DNA from 3 places in the Mycobacterium botniense genome. Region 3 is predicted to be linked to each of the others. Evidence: predicted binding sites of a transcription regulator. Region 3 holds the regulator's gene; each other region holds the start of a gene.
The links. The regulator LexA, encoded in region 3, represses DNA repair genes until DNA is damaged. The targets are predictions, from matches to a motif close to CGAACANNTGTTCG.
Positions count from the first base shown of each region.

Region 1 (2,265 bases), 120 kb from region 3:
GCGGGTTCGCTCATGTCGTCGTCCCCAGCAGCGCCAACGCCGCGCGCAACGCCGCAGAAGTGCTGGCCCCGGGCTCACCGGCCAACACCCTATCGGTGGCCTCCTCAGCCTGCCTGGCCGCAAAACCCAGTCCGATCAGGGCTTCGACCACCGGGCCACGCACCGCGTGCCCATTGACCGGCGCTGCGGGCACCGCACCGGCCTTATCGCGCAACTCCAACACCAGCCGCTCGGCGCCCCGGCGGCCGATCCCGGGCACCCGCGTCAGCGCCGCCACATCGCCGTCGGCCAGCACCCGCCGCAGTGCTGTCGCGTCATAAACCGCCAACGCCGCCAGCGCGATCTTGGGCCCCACCCCCGAAACCCCCAGCAACATCACAAACAAATCGCGGGCCTCGGCCTCGAGGAACCCGTACAGCGTCATCGACTCCTCGCGCACAATCATCGCGGTGACCAACCGAGCCTCAGTCCCACGCCGCAGCCTTGCCAGCGTCGACGGGGTCGCCATTACCTGGTAACCGACCCCAGCGCACTCGATCACCACATGATCCAGCGCCACCTCCAGCACCTGCCCGCGCACCGAGGCGATCACCGCGCCGCCTTGACCTTCGCACCGACCCGCTGACGCTGCCCGCCCGCCTGGGCTTCTGCGGCGGCCATCCGCGCGATCATCGGCGCGCGCCAGCAATGACATATCGCCAACGCCAACGCGTCAGCCGCATCCGCCGGTGTCGGCTTGGCTTGCAACCCAAGGATTCTGGTGACCATCGCAGTCACCTGCGCCTTGCCCGCACCACCGTTACCGGTAACCGCCGCCTTCACCTCGCTGGGGGTGTGAAAATGCACCGCAACACCCCGTTTGGCCGCCGCCAGCGCCACCACGCCCCCAACCTGCGCGGTACCCATCACCGTCGACACATTCTGCTGGGAAAACACCCGCTCGATCGCCATCACATCCGGGCGATAAGTATCCAGCCACTGCTCGACAACATCACTGATCGCCAATAACCGCCCCGGCAACGGGACGTCGACCGCGGTGCGTACGACCTCGACATTCAGTGCGACGATCTGCCGCCCGCGGCTGCCGTCGATCACCGACAATCCGCAGCGCGTCAAGCCTGGATCAACACCCATCACCCGCACTGCATCACTCCCGCTGCCGAACGACTGTTCGATACCCTATCGGGCCGAGCCGACAGCCATCGGAACGACACGCGGTGAGATCCGTCGCGCCGGCGGTCGCCGACGATAAACATGCGATATCGGTATCGCCTCACCGGCGAAGTCGCTGTATCCACGGTGCAGCGTTTCAGCCCATCGTCGTAGCGATCGTGCAGCGGGATCAGTCGCATATCCGGGCTCGCTTGGGAATCGTCACGGTATATCTCGCCATGGGGCGCGTGTGATCGGTGTGACTCCACGGCGCCGCCAGCGACAGCACCACCGGCCGGCCAAGCCCGGCAGGCTAAGGTTGGTGCACACTCAGGGCAAGTCAGGTGGCTGACCGGAAGGCGGACAGATGGGCCGTATGCGCTGCACCAAGCGGAATCGTCGACCGGGCCACGGCACGGCACGCGATGCTCATCCGATCATTGTCGGGACAGCTGCCGGTGCGTTTCTGGCTGCGGCGATGACCCCGCTGGCCACCGCGCCCGCCGCCACTGCGGGCATCATCGATGTCCTCAGCAACGCAGCCAGCGCCCCGGCCCCTGTCCCGGTGATCGTCGCTCCTCGCCCCGCCGCCAGTGGGATCGACAGGAGCGGCCACGCGCTCAGCGGCCCCGGCGACGACGGCGGCCCCGGCGGGCAAGGCGGGCAAGGCGGGCATGGCGGCCCCGGCGGGCAAGGCGGGCACGGCGGCCCCGGCGGGCAAGGCGGGCAAGGCGGCCCCGGCGGTCACGGCGGAGCCGGCGGGCACGGGGGAGCCGGCGGGCAAGGGGGGCACGGCGGAGCCGGCGGGCAGCCCGGCCCCGGCGGAGCCGGTGGCGCACCGGGACCCGGCGGGGCGCCCGGCCAGCCCGGCCAGCCCGGCCAGCCCGGGGCGCCCGGCCAGCCCGGGGCGCCCGGCTAAGACCGGCTAAGCCCGGCTGTGTCAGGTCGGCCGCCCACCGGATGATGCGGCCACCCACATCCACCACCGCGCCCGCTGCGGCAGCACGGCGCTCACCATGATCAGCCGTGGAAGCACCGGGGATACTCTCGACTGACGAACTGATCAACCGCCGACTGTAAAGGAGCCGACGCTGAAGTGAGCAGCGCTGAGAT
Region 1 is NZ_BLKW01000004.1:1,662,078-1,664,342, forward strand. It holds gene ruvB (Holliday junction branch migration DNA helicase RuvB) at 1-14, opposite strand, end outside; gene ruvA (Holliday junction branch migration protein RuvA) at 11-592, opposite strand; gene ruvC (crossover junction endodeoxyribonuclease RuvC) at 589-1,143, opposite strand; gene G6N08_RS17610 (hypothetical protein) at 1,520-2,071, shown strand; gene G6N08_RS17615 (class I SAM-dependent methyltransferase) at 2,264-2,265, shown strand, end outside.
Region 1: a site for LexA is predicted at 1,161-1,174, ahead of ruvC (crossover junction endodeoxyribonuclease RuvC). Genes of this name have one in related genera too.

Region 2 (2,265 bases), on a different contig from region 3:
GCGACGCGATCGGACGGTGCGCAGATCCGTTGCCCGGCGCGGCCGAGAGATGCGGGGGCCGTTGCTCCCGCCTACTGTGCCGGGGTGGCGCAGCCGGGCCGAGCGGTTTGACATGGCGGTGCTGGAGGCCTACGAACCGATAGAACGACAATGGCAGGACCGGGTGTCCGGGCTGGACGTGGCGGTTGATGAGATTCCGCGCATCTTTCCCAAGGATCCGGACAACGTGCAATGGCCGCCCGAGGTCGTCGCCGACGGCCCGATCCCGCTGGCCCGGTTGATCCCCGCCGGTGTCGACGTCCGCGGCCACGCTACCCGCGCACGAATCGTGCTGTTCCGCAAGCCAATCGAGCGACGCGCAAAGGACACGGTCGAGCTGGCCGATTTGCTGCATGACATTCTGGTGGCTCAGGTAGCCACGTATCTGGACGTCGATCCCTCGATCATCGACCCGACAATCGATGACGAGTAACGAGACACTCAGATGATGCCGCGCTTGAGACGGCGGCGCTCACGCTCCGAGAGACCGCCCCAAATGCCGAAGCGCTCGTCGTGCGCGAGCGCGTACTCCAGGCACTCATTGCGGACCTCGCAGCCCAGGCAGATTTTCTTGGCCTCGCGGGTCGAGCCGCCCTTCTCGGGAAAGAATGCCTCGGGATCGGTTTGCGCGCACAATGCGCGGTCTTGCCATTGCTCTCTCGTGACCGGCACCCGCGGAAATACTTCGGGCGCGTCGGGAACCAAACTCAAATGAGGGCGGGATGCCGCAGTTGTCCTCGCCGCGCCGATATTGGTGTGCGGTGTGCCTCCCACAACGCCCCGAAGGTGCTCATAGGACATGCTCCGCCTCCTCACCTGATTGGTCGTGAATGTCGCGCGCTGTTGTGATGTGTGTGTGATGTGCGGCCATCTCAATTTTCGAACAAGTGATCGAATCTCGGCTGCGACACCGTAATCGGCTGGCCACCGGGAATGACACTGATGTGATTACACACGCGTAATTGGCCGCGGTCAAGCGCTGGAATGCAAATTCATACCATCTCGTGACCAAATTTTGGTGGTGCGCGGCAGTTCGCGTTTTGGCGTGTCGGGGCGCGGACCTCGCCGCAGGCGCCAACGTTCCACTCCCGCAGACCACCTCGTCATCCGGCGTACTGTCTGCGATGTGAGGATCACGGTTCTGGTCGGCGGTGTCGGCGGTGCCCGCTTCCTGCTCGGCGTGCAGTGCCTCCTCGGCCTCGGGCAATTCGCTCCCCAACGCCGCCAGGCCGGTGATCACGAACTGACCGCCGTTGTCAATATCGGCGACGACGCCTGGATTCACGGGCTGCGTGTGTGCCCCGACCTGGACACCTGTATGTACACCCTGGGCGGCGGCGTCGACCCGCAACGCGGCTGGGGCCAGCGCGACGAAACGTGGCACGCCATGGAGGAACTCCGGCGCTACGGCGTGCAGCCGCAGTGGTTTCAGCTTGGCGACCGCGACCTGGCTACCCACCTGGTGCGTACCCAGATGCTGCGCGCGGGCTACCCGCTGTCGCAGGTCACCGCCGCGCTATGCGACCGCTGGCAACCCGACGCACGATTGTTGCCTACCAGCGACGACCCGTGCGAAACGCACGCGGTCATCACCGACCCCGCCGACGGCAACCGGCGAGCGATTCACTTCCAGGAATGGTGGGTGCGTTACCGTGCCCGGGTGCCGACCCACAGCTTCGCCTTCATCGGAGCCGAAAAGGCCAGCGCCGCACCCGAAGTGTTGAAAGCCATCGCTGACGCTGACCTCATCTTGTTGGCGCCGTCGAATCCGGTGGTGAGCATCGGCGCCATCCTCGCCGTTCCCGGTATTCGGGCAGCCCTGCGCTCCGCTGCCGCCCCGATCATCGGTTATTCACCGATCGTCAGCGGAAAGCCGTTGCGCGGCATGGCTCATGAATGCCTTACTGTCATCGGTGTGCAGTCCACCGCTGAGGCCGTCGGCCAGTATTACGGCGCACGCAACGCGACCGGGATCCTGGATTGCTGGTTGGTTCATGAGACTGACCATGCTGACATCGACGGGGTCGCTGTGCGCTCGATACCGCTGCTGATGACCGACCCGAAAGCGACGGCCGAGATGGTCAGCGCAGGTCTCGAGCTCGCGGGCATGGTGAGATGACCCGCACGCCAGCGCCGGCCAGAGCCGAGCATGGAACCGGCTCGGCGATCGAGATTCTCCCCGTCACCGGCCTCCCGGAATTCCGGGCCGGCGATGATCTGTGCGCT
Region 2 is NZ_BLKW01000002.1:216,157-218,421, forward strand. It holds gene G6N08_RS01280 (metallopeptidase family protein) at 50-472, shown strand; gene G6N08_RS01285 (WhiB family transcriptional regulator) at 481-840, opposite strand; gene cofD (2-phospho-L-lactate transferase) at 1,166-2,158, shown strand; gene G6N08_RS01295 (coenzyme F420-0:L-glutamate ligase) at 2,155-2,265, shown strand, end outside.
Region 2: a site for LexA is predicted at 920-933, ahead of cofD (2-phospho-L-lactate transferase). Genes of this name have one in related genera too.

Region 3 (2,265 bases):
TCACGGGGCTCACCACCGACCCACGCCCCGGACCCGTTCGCGCGCGACAGCACCTGGATACCCGATGCCAGTGGGCCGGTGTCCGCTGCCCGGGCTGTGCCCACTGCCTCGGAGTCCCTCCGGGCGCCGGCCGGGTTCGACGCCGCGGGAGAGGATCCCGATGCGGTGGACACGGCTCCGACCCGGGTGCCTACGGCAACCGAAGTGCGCAGCGGGCGCCACGCGGCGGTGGAGACCGCAGCAGACGCCGGCCCGCGGACCCCGGCTGCGCCTGCCCGGCTGGCGATCCACCTGCCGCTGGAGGATCCCTACCAGGCTCCCGACGGCTACCCGGTCAAGGCCAATACCAGTTCCGGTCTGTATTACACACCCGAAAGTGAGCTCTACGAGGAGACGCTGGCCGAAATCTGGCTTGCCAGCGAAGAAGTCGCGCGGGCCAACGGATTCATCAAAGCGGGTTGAGCCTTAGAGCTTACGGATCACCGTGACGACCTTGCCCAGCACCGTGGCCTCGTTTCCCGGGATGGGGTCGAACGCCGGGTTATGCGGCATCAGCCACACCTGATTGCCGGTGCGTTTGAACGTTTTCACGGTGGCTTCCCCGTCAATCATCGCTGCGACGATATCGCCGTTATCGGCGACGTTCTGCTGGCGGACCACGACCCAGTCGCCGTCACAGATCGCCGCCTCGACCATGGAGTCGCCGACGACTTTGAGCAGGAATAGCGCGCCGTCACCGACCAGCGCCCTGGGCAGCGGGAAAACGTCTTCAACGGCTTCTTCGGCGAGGATCGGGCCGCCGGCCGCGATCCGTCCGAGAACCGGGACGAACGTGGGCTCCGGCACGGCGTCGGAGCCGGCGACCTCAGTGGCCGGCACTGCGACAGCCTCGTCGGCTCCACGGACGTCGACAGCGCGGGGGCGGTTCGGGTCGCGGCGCAAATAGCCCTTGCGCTCCAGCGTGCGCAGTTGGTGAGCCACCGACGACGTCGAGGTCAGACCAACAGCGTCGCCGATTTCCCGGATGCTGGGCGGATAGCCGCGGGTGGTCACCGAGGCGCGGATGACATCCAAGATGGTGCGCTGCCGCGCGGTGAGCACCGAATCGGCAGCATGCGGACGGCGACCCGGGTCGGTGGTGTCGCTGGAATCGCTCATACCACGCGAGAGTAGCCGCATTTCATCGATTAATCAAACACGTGTTCGATGCATGTCGCGGGGCTAGCGCGCACCCGGTGGTGTCGGTGGCCCGCGGTATCGTCCGGCCATGTCTGACACCATTCGATCAGATGTTCGACATTCGAACAGAGTATCGAGTATATTTCGAACACATGATCGATGACCACGGTGAGGAGGCGAACACCGATGACACTGATCGACGCGAGCCCGCTGAACAACCGCCGTGCAGCGCGGCCGGCCCGGGTTAAGGCGCGGTGCCGCCCGCCCGGCTCGCGGCGGCCCGGGCCGGCACGGCCGGCATGGCCCTCACCGCGGTACCGGGGTCCGGGTGTGGCCAGGTCCACTGCCGCGCACCACAGGCGCCCCGTAACGGCGGCGACGACGGTGGCGCTCGCGCTGGTCTCGGCGCTGATCACACTCTGGCTGGGGCTGGTTGCCCACCGCGGTGGGCTGGTGGGCGGCGCCGTGGCAGGGACGCCCGCCCGGATACCTGACCGGCTTGCCGTGGTGCGCGTTGAGGCGGGGGAGACGTGGGATCACCTGGCGGCCCGGGTGGCTCCCGGCGCGCCGGCGGGCCAGGTGGCCGACCGCATCCGCGAACTCAACGGCCTGGACGCCGCCACGCTGACCGCGGGTCAGACACTGATCGCTCCGGTCGGCTGACCTGTTCGGATGGCACGCGAAAAAGCTGACGGCCCAACGCTGGTCAGCGCAGGTGGGCCGACCGCGGCGGTGTTGGCGGTACCGGGGAGCGCCCAGGTACTCTCAAAGTCGTCTGAGAAACCTGGCCATCAGCGCGGCGAAGGAGCGGCCATGCACTGCCCGTTCTGCCGCCATCCCGATTCCCGGGTGGTGGACTCACGGGAAACCGATGAAGGTCAGGCTATTCGGCGTCGAAGGTCCTGCCCGGAGTGCGGGAGGCGGTTCACCACTGTGGAAACCGCCGTGCTGGCCGTCGTCAAGCGCAGCGGTGTCACCGAGCCGTTTAGCCGGGAGAAGGTCATCCGCGGCGTGCGCCGCGCGTGCCAGGGCCGCCAGGTCGATGACGACGCGCTCAACCTGCTCGCCCAGCAGGTCGAAGACACC
Region 3 is NZ_BLKW01000004.1:1,777,418-1,779,682, reverse strand. It holds gene G6N08_RS18235 (sunset domain-containing protein) at 1-462, shown strand, start outside; gene lexA (transcriptional repressor LexA) at 466-1,158, opposite strand; gene G6N08_RS18225 (LysM peptidoglycan-binding domain-containing protein) at 1,366-1,842, shown strand; gene nrdR (transcriptional regulator NrdR) at 1,993-2,265, shown strand, end outside.